One region of the Labrys sp. E2SS-1L genome, then DNA from elsewhere that is predicted to be linked to it. Evidence: predicted binding sites of a transcription regulator. Region 1 holds the regulator's gene; the other holds the start of a gene.
The links. Region 1 encodes PhoB, which activates phosphate uptake and scavenging genes when phosphate is short. Its sites were predicted from a motif close to TGTCATNNANCTGTCAT; they were not measured.
Positions count from the first base shown of each region.

Region 2: the regulator PhoB is predicted to act here: its motif matches at 6,000-6,016, upstream of ugpB (sn-glycerol-3-phosphate ABC transporter substrate-binding protein UgpB).

Region 1 covers NZ_CP172712.1:1,767,271-1,775,103, forward strand. Annotated here, with positions in the region: gene ACIGJE_RS08100 (YciI family protein) at 1-36, shown strand, start outside; gene ACIGJE_RS08105 (RNA polymerase sigma factor) at 33-1,295, shown strand; gene phoB (phosphate regulon transcriptional regulator PhoB) at 1,444-2,145, opposite strand; gene phoU (phosphate signaling complex protein PhoU) at 2,159-2,878, opposite strand; gene pstB (phosphate ABC transporter ATP-binding protein PstB) at 2,914-3,741, opposite strand; gene pstA (phosphate ABC transporter permease PstA) at 3,738-4,580, opposite strand; gene pstC (phosphate ABC transporter permease subunit PstC) at 4,592-5,596, opposite strand; gene pstS (phosphate ABC transporter substrate-binding protein PstS) at 5,670-6,716, opposite strand; gene ACIGJE_RS08140 (ATP-binding protein) at 7,083-7,833, opposite strand, start outside.
Region 2 covers NZ_CP172712.1:4,741,671-4,749,503, reverse strand. Annotated here, with positions in the region: gene ACIGJE_RS22180 (MATE family efflux transporter) at 1-268, opposite strand, end outside; gene ACIGJE_RS22175 (MFS transporter) at 381-1,634, opposite strand; gene ACIGJE_RS22170 (hypothetical protein) at 1,997-2,167, opposite strand; gene ACIGJE_RS22165 (ribonuclease T2 family protein) at 2,584-3,603, shown strand; gene ACIGJE_RS22160 (DUF2161 domain-containing phosphodiesterase) at 3,613-4,269, shown strand; gene ACIGJE_RS22155 (diphosphate--fructose-6-phosphate 1-phosphotransferase) at 4,290-5,447, opposite strand; gene ugpB (sn-glycerol-3-phosphate ABC transporter substrate-binding protein UgpB) at 6,099-7,409, shown strand; gene ugpA (sn-glycerol-3-phosphate ABC transporter permease UgpA) at 7,616-7,833, shown strand, end outside.

The DNA of each region.
Region 1 (7,833 bases):
GAGGTCCGGCCGATATGGGACCCGAAGGACTATTGAGCGAACGGCCCGAGCCGGTGTCTTCAGCCCCCGCAGCCGAGCTTGCCGAAATCGTGGCGCGACGCAGCTATGGCCGGCTCGTCGCTCTTCTCGCGGCGCGCTCGGGCGACATTGCGGGGGCCGAGGATGCCCTGGCCGACGCCTTTGCTGCGGCCATGGAACATTGGCCGGCGGGCGGCGTGCCCGTCAATCCCGAAGCCTGGCTGCTGACCGCGGCCCGGCGCCGCCAGATCGATGCGGCCCGCCGCGCCAGGCTGCGCGGCGAAAAGGCGGACGAGGTCAGCCGCCATGTCGAGGCCCTCGCCTCGGAGCAGGGCGAGCGGCATGCCGTGCCCGATGAGCGCCTGCGCCTGATGTTCGCCTGCGCCCATCCCTCCCTCGATGCCACCGTGCGTGCGCCCCTGATCCTGCAGGTGATATTGGGGTTCGATGCCGGCGCGATCGCCAGCGCCTTCCTGGTCTCGCCCGTGGCGATGAGCCAGAGACTGGTGCGGGCCAAGGCCAAGATCAAGCAAGCCGGCATCCCCTTCCGCATCCCGGAGCCCGACGAGTTGCCCGGCCGTCTCGACGCGGTGCTGGAGGCCGTTTATGCCGTCTATGCCGAAGGCTGGGCCGATCCGGAAGGGGCTCATGCCCGCGAGCGCAATCTGTCGACGGAGGGTATCTGGCTCGGCCGGCTGCTCGCCTCGCTCCTGCCCGGCGAGCCGGAAGTGCTGGGACTGCTGGCCCTGATGCTGCACGCCGAAGCGCGGCGGGCGGCGCGCCGCGGCCAGGGCGGCGATTATATTCCGCTGGAGCAGCAGGACACCACGCTCTGGGATGCGGGACTGATCGAGGAGGCCGAGGCCTTGCTTGCCCGGGCCGGCCAGGTCCGCCAGATCGGCCGCTATCAGCTGGAAGCCGCGCTGCAATCGGCCCATGCGCATCGACGCATCTGCGCGACGACGGACTGGGCCGCGATCGTCACATTGTATGAAGCCCTGGTTCTGCTGACAGCTTCTCCAGTGGCCGCCATCAACCGGGCCGTGGCGCTCGCCCGCCTCATGGGGCCGCAGGCTGGTCTGGCTGCACTTGACGAGGTCGCCGGTGACGGACGCATCGTCGATTACCAGCCCTATTGGGCCGCGCGTGCGGACTTGCTGGTGCGGGCCGCCAGACCGGAGGAGGCCCGCAATGCCTATTTGCGGGCGATCGGCCTGGAGAGCGATCCGGCCATCCGCCGCTATCTGCAGGCACGCCTGGCGGATTTGGCGGCGTGACTGCGCGGCGAGGGAGGAGGGCGGATATCGTCGCCCACTCTTGCTCTCTACGTCGCGCAGCCCCTAACCCTCTCCCCGTAGGAGCGTGGTGAGGGCGCAACGCAGCCTTGGCGAAGCGGAGCGAGCGGGCAATGCCCACGAAACGCGCTCAGGATTGCTTGGCGAAGGTCTCGTCGAAGGAATAGCCGGCACCGCGCACGGTGCGGATCGGATCGATCTCGCGCGTGCGGTTCATCGCCTTGCGCAGGCGGCCGACATGCACGTCGACCGTGCGCTCGTCGATATAGACGTCGCGGCCCCAGACGCTGTCGAGCAACTGCTCGCGCGCGAAGACGCGTCCCGGTGCCTGCATCAGGAATTCGAGCAGGCGGAACTCGGTCGGGCCGAGGCGGATCTCGCGATTGCCGCGATGGACGCGCTTGGTCTCGCGGTCGAGGGAGATGTCGCCGGCCTTGAGCAGGGAGGCGACGTGATCGGGCTTGGCCCGGCGCAGCAGGGCACGCACGCGGGCCGAGAGCTCGGGCACGGAGAAGGGCTTGACGACATAGTCGTCGGCGCCGGTGGCCAGCCCCCGCACGCGTTCGGTTTCCTCGCCGCGCGCCGTGAGCATGATCACCGGCAGGCGCTCGGTTTCCGGGCGCATGCGAATGCGCCGGCACAATTCGATGCCGGACAGGCCCGGCAACATCCAGTCGAGCAGAACCAGGTCCGGCACGCTTTCGCGCAAGCGGATCTCGGCGTCGTCTCCGCGTGCGACACTATCCACCTCATAGCCTTCGGCTTCGAGATTGTAGCGCAGCAGCAGGGTCAGCGCTTCTTCGTCCTCGACGATCAGAACCTTGGGAGGCATGGCCTATCCCTTGTTATTTAGCCGGCACAGGAAGGTCGACGAGATCGGTGCTGTTGTCCGCCTTGGGCCGCTCTCCGGCCGGCGATTCACCGGTCACGAGATAGTGGACCGTCTCGGCGATGTTGGTGGCGTGGTCACCGATGCGCTCGATGTTCTTGGCGCAGAACAGCAGATGGGTGCAGAAGCCGATATTGCGCGGATCTTCCATCATGTAGGTCAGCAATTCGCGGAACAGCGAGGTATACATCGCATCGATCTCGCCGTCCGAGCGCCAGACCGAGAGGGCTTCCTCGACATTGCGTTGGGCGAAGGCGTCGAGCACCTGCTTGAGCTGCTCGAGTACCAGGTCGGCCATGTGGTCGAAACCGCCGAAGAGCTGGGCCGGCTGGGCGTGACTGTGGATGGCCACCACGCGCTTGGCGACATTCTTGCCGAGGTCGCCGATCCGCTCGAGGTCATTGGCCACCCGCAGGGCCGAGACGATCTCGCGCAGGTCGAGAGCCAGCGGCTGGCGCTTGGCGATGATCAGGATGGCCCTGTCCTCGACCTGGCGCTGCAACTTGTCGATCGCGGCGTCGAGATCGATCACCGCCTTGGCGCGCTGGGTGTCGCGCTTGAGCAGGGCTTCGACGCTGTCGGCTACGCTCTTCTCGGCATAGCCACCCATTTCGGCGATCATGTTGCGCAGCTCGCGCAGTTCCTGGTCGAAGGATGTAACGATATGGTCGGACATGCCGCCTCCAAATGAATTCGACGCTGGCCGAGGGATCAGCCGAAGCGGCCGGTGATGTAATCCTGCGTACGGCTGTCGTTCGGGGTGGTGAACATCTTGTTGGTCTGGCCGACTTCGATGAGGTCGCCCAGATAGAAGAAGGCCGTCACATCCGCGCAGCGCGCCGCTTGCTGCATATTGTGCGTGACGATCACGATGGTGAAGTCTCGCTTCAATTCGTCGATCAATTCCTCGATCTTGGCGGTCGAGATCGGATCGAGCGCGGAGGTCGGCTCGTCCAGCAGGACGACTTCGGGCTTCACCGCGATGGTACGGGCGATGCACAGGCGCTGCTGCTGGCCGCCGGACATGCCTAGGGCTGAAGCGTGCAGGCGGTCCTTGACCTCGTTCCACAAGGCGGCCTTGGTCAGGCACCATTCGACACGCTGGTCCATCTCCGCCTTGGAGATGGATTCATGCAGCCGCACGCCGAAGGCGATGTTGTCGTAGATCGACATCGGGAAGGGCGTGGGCTTCTGGAACACCATGCCGATGCGGGCGCGCAGCACCGCCGGGTCGATCTCCTTGCCGATGACGTTCTGGCCGTCGAGCAGCACGCGGCCCTTGGCGGTCTGCCCCGGATAGAGGTCGTACATGCGGTTGAGCACGCGCAGCAGAGTCGACTTGCCGCAGCCGGAGGGACCGATCATGGCGGTGACCTGCCGGTCGATCATGTCGAGATTGATGGCCTTGAGCGCATGCTTCTCGCCATAATAGAAGTCGAGATTCTCGACCTTGAGCTTCACGGCGGCGGCTGGATCGGCGAGGGGGCGTTCGGCAACCGCGATGGAGGCTTGGGGGGTAGCGGACATGGGAGCACTCATTTCTTGGGAGCGAGCACGAAGCGGGTCAGGATATTGAGCGCCAACACGCCGGCGGTGATGAGGAGGGCGCCGCTCCAGGCCACCGAGACGGCCTTGGGATCGGGATAGGGCGCGAGCTGGTAGATGGCAGCCGGCAAGCTGGCAAAGGCATTGCCGAGATTGAGCGACCAGTTGGAATTGCCAAAGGCCGTGAGCAGCAGCGGTGCGGTCTCGCCGGCGGCGCGGGCCAGGGCCAGCAGGATGCCGGTAACGATACCGGTGCGAGCCGAGCGCCAGGTCACGAAGGTGATGACCTTCCACATCGGCGATCCCAGGGCAAAGGCGGCTTCACGCAGGCTGATCGGCACCAGCGCCAGCATGTCCTCGGTGGTGCGCACGACCACCGGCAGGATGATGATGGCCAGCGCCACCACACCGGCCCAGCCGGAGAACCCGCCTGTCGCCACCACGATCATCTGGTAGACGAACAGGCCGATCAGGATGGACGGCGCCGAGAGCAGGATGTCGTTGATGAAGCGCACCGCATCGGCGAATTTGCTGCCGCGGCCGGCCTCGGCCAGGAAGGTGCCGGCCATGATGCCGATCGGCGCACCGATCAGGAGGGCGAGCAGTACCATGACGAGAGAGCCGACGATGGCATTGCGCAGGCCGCCATCGGCCATGTCCTTGGTGAAGAGGTCCATGGTCAGCGAGGGCAGACCCTCGCGCAGCAGCGTGAACAGGATCCAGGCCAGCGCCAGCAGGGAGATCGCGGCAAAGCTGATCGAGACGACCTTGTAGGCATAGTCGAGGGCGCGGCGGCGGGCGAGACGGGCGCTGCTTTGGGCGAGATGGGCCATGATGCTCTCCCTTACTTGGCGTTGGTGCGCACGAGCATGCGGGAGATCGCAAGCACGATGAAGGAAATCACGAAGAGCACGAAGCCCAGCTCCAGCAGCGACTGGCTGCGCAGCGAGCCGGCCGGCGCGTCCGGGAATTCGTTGGCGATGGTGGAGGCGATGGTCGCGCCCGAGGAGAACAGCGAGGCCGATATTCGGTTGGCGTTGCCGATCACGAAGGTCACCGCCATCGTCTCGCCCAAAGCGCGGCCGAAGCCGAGCATGACGGCGCCGACCAGCGCCGTGCGGCCATAGGGCACCGAGACGTTGCGGAAGACTTCATAGGTGGTGGCACCGACGCCATAGGCCGATTCCTTCAGCATGGCGGGCACCGATTCGAGGATCTCGACGAACATCGCGGTGATGAAGGGAATGATCATCAGGGCCAGGATGATGCCGGCCGTGAGCATGCCGGCGCCGTTGGTGGGGCCCTTGAACAGATAGCCGAGCACCGGCACGTGCGAGAGGACGGAGATGATCGGCGGGTAGATCGTCTGGGCCAGGATCGGCGCCACGATCAGCGACCCCCACATGCCGAAGATGATCGACGGCACGGCCGCCAGGAGCTGGATGGCGATGCCGATCGGTCGCCGCACGCTCTGGGGCGCGATCTCCGTGAGGAAGAAGGCGATGCCGAAGGACATCGGCAAGGCAATGATCAAAGCGAGAATGCCGGTGAACAGCGTGCCGTAGATCATGACGCCGGCGCCGAATTTCTCGGTGACGGGGTTCCAGGCGGTGGACCAGTAGAAGCTCGGCCCGAAATGGGCCAGCGCCGGCCAGCCGCCATAGAAGAGCAGCACGACGATCGAGCAGAGCAGGATCAGCACGAGGGAGCCGCAGCCATAGAGGGCGGCCTTGAAGATGGGATCCAGGTTGGCGCCCGGAACCGTCTTGGCCCCGGGCGAGGGAGAACCCTGCGCGACCTTTGCGGCCGAGTTGGATGCGTCCAGCGAGGAGTCGGCTACGGCGCTCATGGCGATGTTCCAGCCTGTGATTCGATCAGGGACGACGACCCGGCGCAGAACTGCGCCGGGTCGGGGGTTCAGCTTATTCGTAGACGGCCTTGCCGTCGGCAGCCTTCACTTCGCTCTTCCAGGCGGTGCGAACGGTATCGATCACCTCCTTGGGCAGCGGGATGTAGTGCAGCTTCTCGGCCGTCGCGCCGCCATCCTTGTAGGCCCAGTCGAAGAACTTCATGACTTCGGCCGACTGCTTGGCGTCCTTGGGATCCTTCGGCAGCAGGATGAAAGTGGTGGAAACGATCGGCCAGGAGGTTTCTCCGCCGACGTCGATCATCGAGACGGCGAAGTCCTTGGCACCCTTCCAATCGGCCTTGGCGGCTGCGGCCTGGAACGCAGGAACGGTCGGCTTGACGACCTTGCCGTCCTTGTTCTGCAACTGCGTGGTGGTCAGGCTGTTGTTGGCGGCATAGACATATTCGACATAGCCGATGGCGCCTTGGGTGTTCTTCACGGCGCCGGCGACGCCGTCATTGCCCTTGGCACCCGAACCGGTCGACCACTGCACCGAGGTGGCGGCGCCGATATTGCTCTTCCAGTCGGGGCTCACGGCCGAAAGATAGGACGTGAAGACATAGGTCGTGCCCGAGCCGTCGGCGCGGTAGACCGGGGCGATGTCGAGATCGGGGAGCTTCACATCCTTGTTGAGCTCGGCGATCTTCGGATCGTTCCACTTGGTGATCTTGCCCTGGTAGATGTCGGCGATGATCGCGCCGGTCAGCGTGAGCTGATCGGCGGATACACCCTCGATGTTCACGATCGGCACGATGGCGCCGATGACGGTCGGGAACTGCAGCAGCTTGGCGGCGGTCAGCTTGTCGGTGGCCATCGGAGCATCGGAAGCGCCGAAATCGACAGTGCGGTTGGTGATCTGGGTCTGGCCGCCGCCCGAACCGATCGCCTGGTAGTTCAGCGCGGTGCCGGTCTTGGCTTTGAAATCGCTACCCCAGGCATTGTAGACCGGGGCGGGGAAGGTGCCACCGGCGCCGGTGATGTCGGCAGCGAAGGCGGCGGTCGCGGCGATCGTGCTGGACAGGGCTACCGAAGCGGCGAGCGCGAGGAAGGAAAGCTTCACGGTCTATCTCCGTTGTTCTCTGGACAGGCGCTACGATCGTTTACCGGTCGGCAACCCTGTCTACGGCGCGACTCCTAACAAGCCGGCAGCAACGGTTCTATGACAGTTAGGCTATCGTTTTATGACAAATAAAACCGTTATAATTCAATTGGTTGATGGTATTCTGTCAACCGCGTCGCAACGGTGGTGACGCGATTGTTAAAACCCGTCGAAACCCTATGACGATGGCTGCAGCCTCGATCGTCATGCCGGATTCGGGGATACCGGCCTGTCCTTGTTCGCGTGCCCGGCGATTTTCGAGGCCAAATCAAAGATTTGGTGAAAATCGCCGAAGGAGCCGGCAGTTCCTGAAAATGCCTCGCTGTGTCAGTCGATCTGGTCGATCCGGACCGAGAAAACCGTGCTTTCACCCGGTACGCTCTCAATGCCCAGGCGGCCGCGGTGGCGCGCCACGATGTGCTTGACGATGGCGAGCCCGAGGCCCGTGCCGCCCTTCTCGCGGGATTTCGCAGCATCCACCCGGTAGAAGCGTTCGGTGAGGCGCGGTACATGCTCCGCCTCGATGCCCGGGCCGTAATCGCGCACCGTCACCACCGCCTCGCGGCCCTTGCCCTGCGGCTTGGGTTGCGAATCGAGGGTAACCTCGACCTTGCCGCCGGACGCGCCATATTTGATGGCATTTTCCACCAGATTCTCGAAGACACGGATCAACTCGTCCCGCTCGCCCCGCACTTCCAGCATCGGGACGCGCTTGTCGACGCTGAGCGTGACGCTGCGGTCCTGGGCGAGGGGCCCGAGCGTATCGGCGACATGGCCGACCACCGCACCGAGCTCGACCGGCTTGTCGGGCTGGACATGGGCATTGAGCTCGATGCGCGAGAGCGACAGGAGATCGTCGATCAGCCGGGACATGCGATTGGCCTGGGACCGCATGATGTCGAGAAATTTTTCGCGTGCAGCCGCGTCGTTGCGGGCCGGTCCCTGCAGGGTTTCGACGAAGCCGAGCAGGGAGGCGAGTGGCGTGCGCAGTTCGTGGCTGGCATTGGCGACGAAATCGACCCGCATCTGTTCGACACGGTGGCGCTGGGTGACGTCGCGCAGCACGATCACCACGAAG
Region 2 (7,833 bases), 2.6 Mb from region 1:
TGGCCACCATCGGTGCCACCGCCGTCACCACGCCCAATCCGATGATAGCAAAGAAAAAGAACAGGTTGTTGGCCAGGGTCACGGCGGCGATCGCCTGCGACCCCAATTCACCGACGAGGATGAGATTGGTGGTGGTCAGCGCCAGCTCGACCAGATTGGTCAGAATGAGAGGCCAGGCCAGGATGAGGGTTTCGAGTGCTTCCCGGCTCCAGCTCTGGTGACCACCGAGGCTCGCTTGCGAGCCTGCAGGCGGAAATACCGTAGCCATTTGGTCGTTTCCATTGCTTATTTGAAATTGGAGCGGGGGCCGCGCCCTGATTGGTGCGCAGCCCCCGTTCGGCCTCAGAAATGTCGGGATGGAAAGGCGAGTGGCCGCCTTTCTATTTGAACACTTCCTTCACCGCTTCGACGGGCTGCGGCTTTGGGCGTTCGATATTGGGCAGGAAAATCGTCAGCAGCCCGATCATCGGCAGGAAGGAGCAGACCTTGTAGACGAATTCGATACTGGTCTTGTCGGCGAGAACGCCGAGCGCCGCGGCACCGACGCCGCCCATGCCGAAGGCGAGACCGAAGAACAATCCGGCTATCATGCCGGTCTTGCCAGGCACCAGCTCCTGCGCGAACACCACGATGGCGGAAAAGGCGGAGGACAGGATGAAGCCGATGATCACCGCCAGCACCGGTGTCCAGGTCAGGTTGGCATAGGGCAGGGCCAGGCTGAAAGGCAACACGCCCAGGATCGAGACCCAGATCACATATTTGCGCCCGATACGGTCACCGATTGGCCCGCCGAGCAGCGTGCCGGCCGCTGCAGCGAACAGGAAGATGAAGAGCTGCATCTGCACGGCTTCGGGCGGCAGGCCGAAACGATCTTCGAGATAGAGCGTGTAGTAGCTCGACAGCGATGCCATGTAGAAGAATTTGGAGAAGACCAGTGCCAGCAGCACCGCCAGCGAGGCGATGACGCGGCTGCGCGACAACGAGGCCACGGCCGACACGGTTCTGGTCTTGATACCGGCCGTGTGGCGCCGATAGGCGGCATACCAATTGCCGACATTCCACAGGATGAACATGGCGAGCAGGGCGATCACCGAGAAGATGGCGATCGAATGCTGGCCATAGGGCAGCACGATGAAGGCGGCCAGCAGTGGCCCGATCGAGGTGCCGAGATTGCCGCCGACTTGAAAGACCGACTGTGCCAGGCCGGTCTTGCCGCCGGAAGCCATGCGCGCGACGCGTGACGATTCGGGATGGAAGACCGAGGAGCCGGTGCCGACCAGCATGGCGGCGATCAGAACTGTGGCGTAATTTTGGGCATAGGCGAGCAGCACCAGGCCGATAAGGCTGAGGCCCATGCCGACGGTGAGCGAATAGGGCAGGGGGCGGCGGTCGGTATAGAGGCCGACGAAAGGCTGCAGCAGCGATGCCGTCAGCTGGAAGGCCAGCGTGATCAGGCCGATCTGGGTGTAGCTGAGGGCGTAATTGTCACGCAGCATCGGATAGATCGAGGGGATCAACGACTGGATGGTGTCGTTGAGGCAATGCGAGACGCTGATCGCCATCAGGATCGAATAGGCCGTGCGCTCGGGGCTGAATGCACCTGAGGAGGGCAGGGTGGCTGCTTTGGCGTCCATACGTCACTGCTAGACCCGCGGCGGCACGCGGGGTGCGAACGCGGACTATCCCTTTGTTGCGGCACGAAAAATCGGCATCTTGGCGCACGCCAAGGCCGATCGGGCCTGGTTCCGCTGGGCTATGCGGGTGATGGGAAGAGATGCGGGAGCCGCCCGCTAAACCGTTTTAGCCGAATGTCGCCAATCGGGGAATATCGAGACGCGTCGTCATCAATAAATCTTCGTGATGATATTCATCACGCTGACGCGATGAAAAGCAGGTCGGGACGGCAAGGGTCGGAAAACAAAATCGCGATCCGGGCTGGCCAGGATCGCGATCGGACTATCGGGCGGGCATGGCAGGCCCGAAGCTGGAGAGGAGCTCAGATCGGCTCGTTCTCGGCGCTGGCGACGCGGTCGATATGGCCGCGATACATGCCCAGATCCAGCATGTCGCGATAGCTCAGTTCGCGGCGCACGGTCGCGAGGCGACGGCGGTTGCGATAGGCTACGAGGCGGGCGGAGAGGGCGTTGATGAGAGCGACGGTCGTCACGGGAGTGGTTCCAGAAAAAGCGCTACGTTTACTGCGCTGCATATATAGGCAAATCGCGGCAAAATTTGTGCAGAATCGCACGCGCAAAGTCGTATGCCCGGCATGCTATTTTTGCATGGTTTAGAGGAAGTTACCGGCGGATGTGCCGGGGCGGGATGCCCAAAGCTCGGATGGCTTGCCGGTACGGAGGTCGGCCAGCTTATGCTGCAATGCAACATGGCCAGGTAGGTTTCTGTTCAGCCCTGTGCTTTATTCCTTCCTCGATGAGAAGGATCGGGATCGACATGGCCCGGCGCAAAAGCGTTTGTGGGTTGAATGAAACGCCTCGAACCGCAAACACGCGTCGAACCAACGAGTTCGGGCAAGGCCGCGTTTTCGCCAAAACGTGCCTTGCTCAGGTGGACCGGGAGAATTGCATGCGCAAGAGCTGGCTGGCGGCCTTGGCCGTTTCGACTTTGGTTCCTTTCATGTCGGCCAGGGCCGAAGAGTCGATGAAGGGAATCTTCACGGCGCGGGAGGCCTGCCCGGCTCTCCAGTCGATCCGCAAGCAGACCAATCCCGGCGATGTCAAATTGACGCCCGGGCAGGATTATCGGCTGCTTGCCGGCAACAAGCCCGATCCGACCTTCTATCGCGTCCAGGTCGAAGATGCCCAGCCGGCGCAGCGCTGGGTGCCCGTCTCCTGCGGTGAGGTCAAGGCGGGCGATAATGGCACCCCCGCCACGCCGGGTGCGGGCAAGCCTGGCCCGGCCAGATCTGATGCGGCAATTTCGGCGGGTGGGGCTTCCTATGTCTTCGCCATCAGCTGGCAGGCCGCCTTTTGCGAGGGGCTGCCCGACAAGACAGAGTGCCGTACGCAAACCGCCGATCGCTATGACGCCAGCCATTTCACGCTGCACGGGCTCTGGCCGCAGCCGCGCGGCAATGCCTATTGCGGCGTGGCGCGGCGCGATATCGAGGCTGACAAGGCCCATCGCTGGGAGGACCTGCCCGAGCCCCAGCTCGAGCCGGCGACCCGTACGGCCCTGGAGAAAGCCATGCCGGGCACCGCCTCCTTCCTCGATCGACACGAATGGATCGAGCATGGCACCTGCTTCTTCGAGAAATCGGCCGATGCCTATTTCCGCCGCTCGGTGGCTCTGATCGGCGAGATCAACGCCTCGCCCGTCCAGAAGTTGTTCGCCGACAATGTCGGCAAGGAAATCGACACCAGCCAGATTCGCAGCGCCTTCGACCAGGGTTTCGGTGCGGGGGCCGGCGAGCGGGTGCGCTTTGCCTGCAAGCGTGACGGCAGCCGCAGCATCATCGTGGAAATGACAATCGGCTTGCGCGGCGAGGTCAAGGACGGTGCCAAGCTGGCCGACCTGATCGCCGGCGCCTCGCCGACGGATCAGGGCTGCAAGGCCGGTATCGTCGATCCGGTCGGACTGCAGTGAGGGCCGGCCTTGGAGACGGAACTCTATCTACCGGTCAAGGCCTTCCTGGAGTCGCTTGATTTTGCGGTGAAAGGCGAGATCGGCGGCTGTGATGTCCTGGCCCTGCGCGAAGGCGAGCCGCCGGTGGCGGTGATCTGCGAGCTCAAGCAGAGCTTCAACCTGGAACTGGTGCTGCAAGGCGTCGACAGGGCCGGAGCCTGCGACGAGATCTGGCTTGCGGCCCGTCTCTCCCTACGCGGCAAGGGGCGCGAGAGCGATGCGCGTTTCCGCAATCTCTGCCGCCGTCTCGGCTTTGGATTGCTGGGGGTGTCCGATAGCGGGGAGGTGCAGATCATCGTCACGCCTGAGGCGCCGTTCCCGCGCCGCGATCCCAAGCGCCGTTCCCGCCTGTTGAGAGAGCACCGCAAGCGCCAGGGCGATCCTGTCGTCGGCGGCTCGACCCGTGCGCCGCAGATGACGGCCTATCGCCAGCAGGCGCTGGCCTGTGCCGCCGCACTGGTGGTGGCACCGCAACGCCGGCGGGACCTCGCCAAGACCGTGCCCGACGCCCCGAAGATCCTGCAGGGCAATGTCTACGGCTGGTTCGAGCGGGTCGAGAAAGGCATCTACGGCCTGACATCCGCAGGCCGTGAAGCCCTGGAGCGTTGGCCGCAGACTTGCCCATGACGAAATGAGGGGCGGGCCCCTTACACGAAGGGCGTGAAAATGTCGGGGCGTGGCGGCAGCAGGCGGCGGAAATAGGCCCGGCCTTCTTCCGAGACGGCGTTGGCGCCTGTGAAGAAGCTGTCGGGCATGTGACGGGTGCGCCCGGCGACCTGGTCGAGGGCGACAATGCGCGGCGAGGTATGCTTGCCGTCATGGTGCAGCACCACCGAGCCCGAGCCGGTAAAGGCGCTCTGGGCCGCGAAGGCACCGGCCTCGAAGGCTTCCTTGGCATCGGTCTCGTCGATGATGCCGATATAGCCCCGCGGCAGATAGCCCAGCGTGTCGACACGGGCGCGCGCTTTGGGGAAGCGCTGCTTCAAGGCCTTCTGGATCTCGATGCCGAGATCGCCGCCGGTGAGCTGCACATTGCCATGGGCGTCACGCTCGACCGTGCCGGCGGCGAGTGCCTCGGCGAGGGGACGGCCAGCCTCGTCCTGGACGCCTTCCGACATCGAGACGATGCAGCGGCCGATACGGGTGTAGACCATGTTGACGTCATCGAGGAACTGCTCGACCGAGAAGGGCTTTTCGGGCGTGTAGATCAGATGGGGGGCGTCCTCCGGGCCCTGCTGCCAGCCGGCAGCCGCGGCGCTGAGGAAGCCTGCATGCCGGCCCATGACGATGGCGACATAAATGCCCGGCATCGCCCGGAAATCGAGATCCATGCTGACGAAGGCATTGGCGACGAAAGCGGCCGCCGAGATGAAGCCCGGTACGTGGTCGTTCTCCATCAGGTCGTTGTCGATCGTCTTGGGGGCGTGCACGAAGCTGCAGGAACCGGTCGACTGCTGGCGCAGGAGATCGAGCGTGCCGGCCGTGTCATTGCCGCCGATATAGATGAAGCCGCGGGCATCGAGCTTTTCCAGCGCCTGCAGGATGGTCTGGCAATAGGCCGGATCGGGCTTGTCCCGCGTCGAGCCGAGGCCCGAATTCGGGGTGCGGGCCAGGCGCTCGAGATCGCTTTCCGAAAGCGCGGTGAGGTCGACGAGATCGCCGCGCGTCAGCCCCCGGACGCCGTGGCGGGCGCCGAGGATGCGCAGTGACGGGTCGTGCCGGCGGGCGGCAACGATGGCGCCGCAGAGTGTCTGATTGATCACGGCGGTCGGGCCGCCTCCTTGAGCGATGACAATCGACGACATGGAGCCTCCCTGGCAATCTGGTTTCCAGTTGCTTAGCCTCGAAAGCGCCGGTCGGCAACGAGCGACTTGGGTGAGGGAGCGTGAAGTACAGCCGCCATTGCAAACGAAGGCGGCGATGCTTCATTCGGGGGCAAGGCGATCAGGACGTCGGCCTTCCCATCGGCATGCCGACATGCCTTACGCGATGGCGGCGGCATGCCGGCTTTTGTGTTTCGACTCTCTTTCGGCTTGCCATGGGGCGCTCCGACCGGCCGCGCAGATGCCTGGATGTCGCCGATATGCCAATGGGTTGGCGGCGTTGCGCACGGCATCGAAACCGCGAATGGATTTTGCGGTGGGAAGCGCTCCATCCGCTGTCAGTTCGATGGGATTCAGGCCTTGACAATACAGCCCCGCAATGGAATGAATTTTCTATAATTAAAAAAAATGATCTATTAATCTCGCCCTCGGGATTGAAAGAAATCAATGGTGGTTTCGCTACGTCGGAATTGGGGCAATGCACCGAAGCGAACGCAGGGAGAAGCCGAGGGTAAACCCTGCAACCATATTACCTGTCATATTTGCTTCATTTCTTCGTCATTGAGGCGCAACCAGTGAAGTCTTAAACGACGCCGTCCTTTTAAGAAGCGGCGCATCCTGAGGGAGTATGTGATGAAGTTGAGCGTTCTGGCTTCGGCCGTGGTTCTTCTGGCCAGTGTATCCACCGGGGCCGTCGCGGCCACCGACATCCAGTGGTGGCATGCGATGACGGGGGCCAACAACGACCGCATCGTCAAGCTGGCCAATGATTTCAATGCCAGCCAGAGCGACTATCGGATCGTTCCCGCCTACAAGGGTTCCTATCCCGATACGATGAATGCCGGCATTGCCGCGTTCCGGGCCGGCAATGCGCCCGATATCCTGCAGGTCTTCGAAGTCGGTACCGCCACCATGATGGCGGCCAAGGGCGCGATCAAGCCCGTCTACCAGCTGATGAAGGATGCGGGCGAGCCCTTCGACCAAAAGTCCTACCTGCCTGCCGTCACCGGTTATTATTCCAATGCCAAGGGCGAGATGCTGTCCTTTCCCTTCAACTCCTCGACCATGGTGATGTGGGTCAACGAGGATGCGCTGAAGAAGGCCAATCTGACGGCGGCACCCAAGACCTGGCCGGAGGCTTTCGAGGCGGCCAAGAAGCTGAAGGCAGCCGGTTACGCCACCTGCGGCATTTCCACGGCCTGGACCACCTGGGCCAATATCGAGGAGCTGTCGGCCTGGCACAACGTGCCGCTGTCGACCAAGGCCAACGGCTTGGATGGCTTCGATACCGAATTGAAGTTCAACAATCCGGTGGTGGTGAAGCATCTGGAAAACCTGGTCGAGGCCCAGAAGGACAAGACCTTCGACTATTCCGGCCGCACCAATCAGGGCGAGGGGCGCTTCACCTCGGGCGAATGCCCGCTGTTCCTGACCTCCTCGGCCTTCCTGGGCAACGTCAAGGCCAACGCCAAGTTCAAATATTCGGTGGCGCCGATGCCCTATTATCCCGATGTGCAGGGCGCGCCGCAGAACTCGATCATCGGCGGCGCTTCGCTGTGGGTGATGGGCGGCAAGTCGGACGAATCCTATAAGGGCATCGCCAAGTTCCTGACCTATCTGTCGAAGCCCGACGTGCAGGCCTGGTGGGCCCAGGAGACCGGCTATCTGCCGATCACCCCGGCTGCCTACGAGCTCTCCAAGAAACAGGGCTTCTATGCCAAGGATCCCAACAGCGAAGTCGCCGTGCTGGAGCTGACCAACAAGGCACCGACGGAAAATTCCCGCGGGCTGCGTCTGGGCAACCTCGCCCAGATCCGCGATGTCTGGGCCGAGGAGATCGAGCAGGCCCTGGCCGGCAAGAAAACCGCGCAGGCCGCGATGGACGATGCCGTCCGCCGGGGCGATGCGATCCTGAAGACCTTCGCCCGCACCGCGGGGCGATAACAGGCCCGTAAGCCTTAGCGAAAAGACGCTGACCTTCGTCATGCCCGGGCTTGGCCCGGGCACCCTGTCCAGCACCGTCACTGTCTGGGCTGGGTGCTGGATTGCCGGGTCAAGCCCGGCAATGACAAAGGTCGAGAGCGTTAAAGCATCGCGCCGAAAGGGGTTGCCGGTTTTCGGCAATAGCGATGCGGCCATTAGGATCGACCATGGAAAAACGCTCCGTCTTCTCCGGCAAGACCCTGCCTTGGCTGCTGCTGGCGCCGCAATTGGCGATCACGCTGATCTTCTTCTATTGGCCGGTGCTGCAGGCGATCCGGCAATCCTTCTTCATCGAGGATAGTTTCGGCACCACCTCCGAATTCGTCGGGTTCGAGAATTACCAGCTCCTGTTCCAGCAACCGGAATATTACAAGGCCGTCGGCGT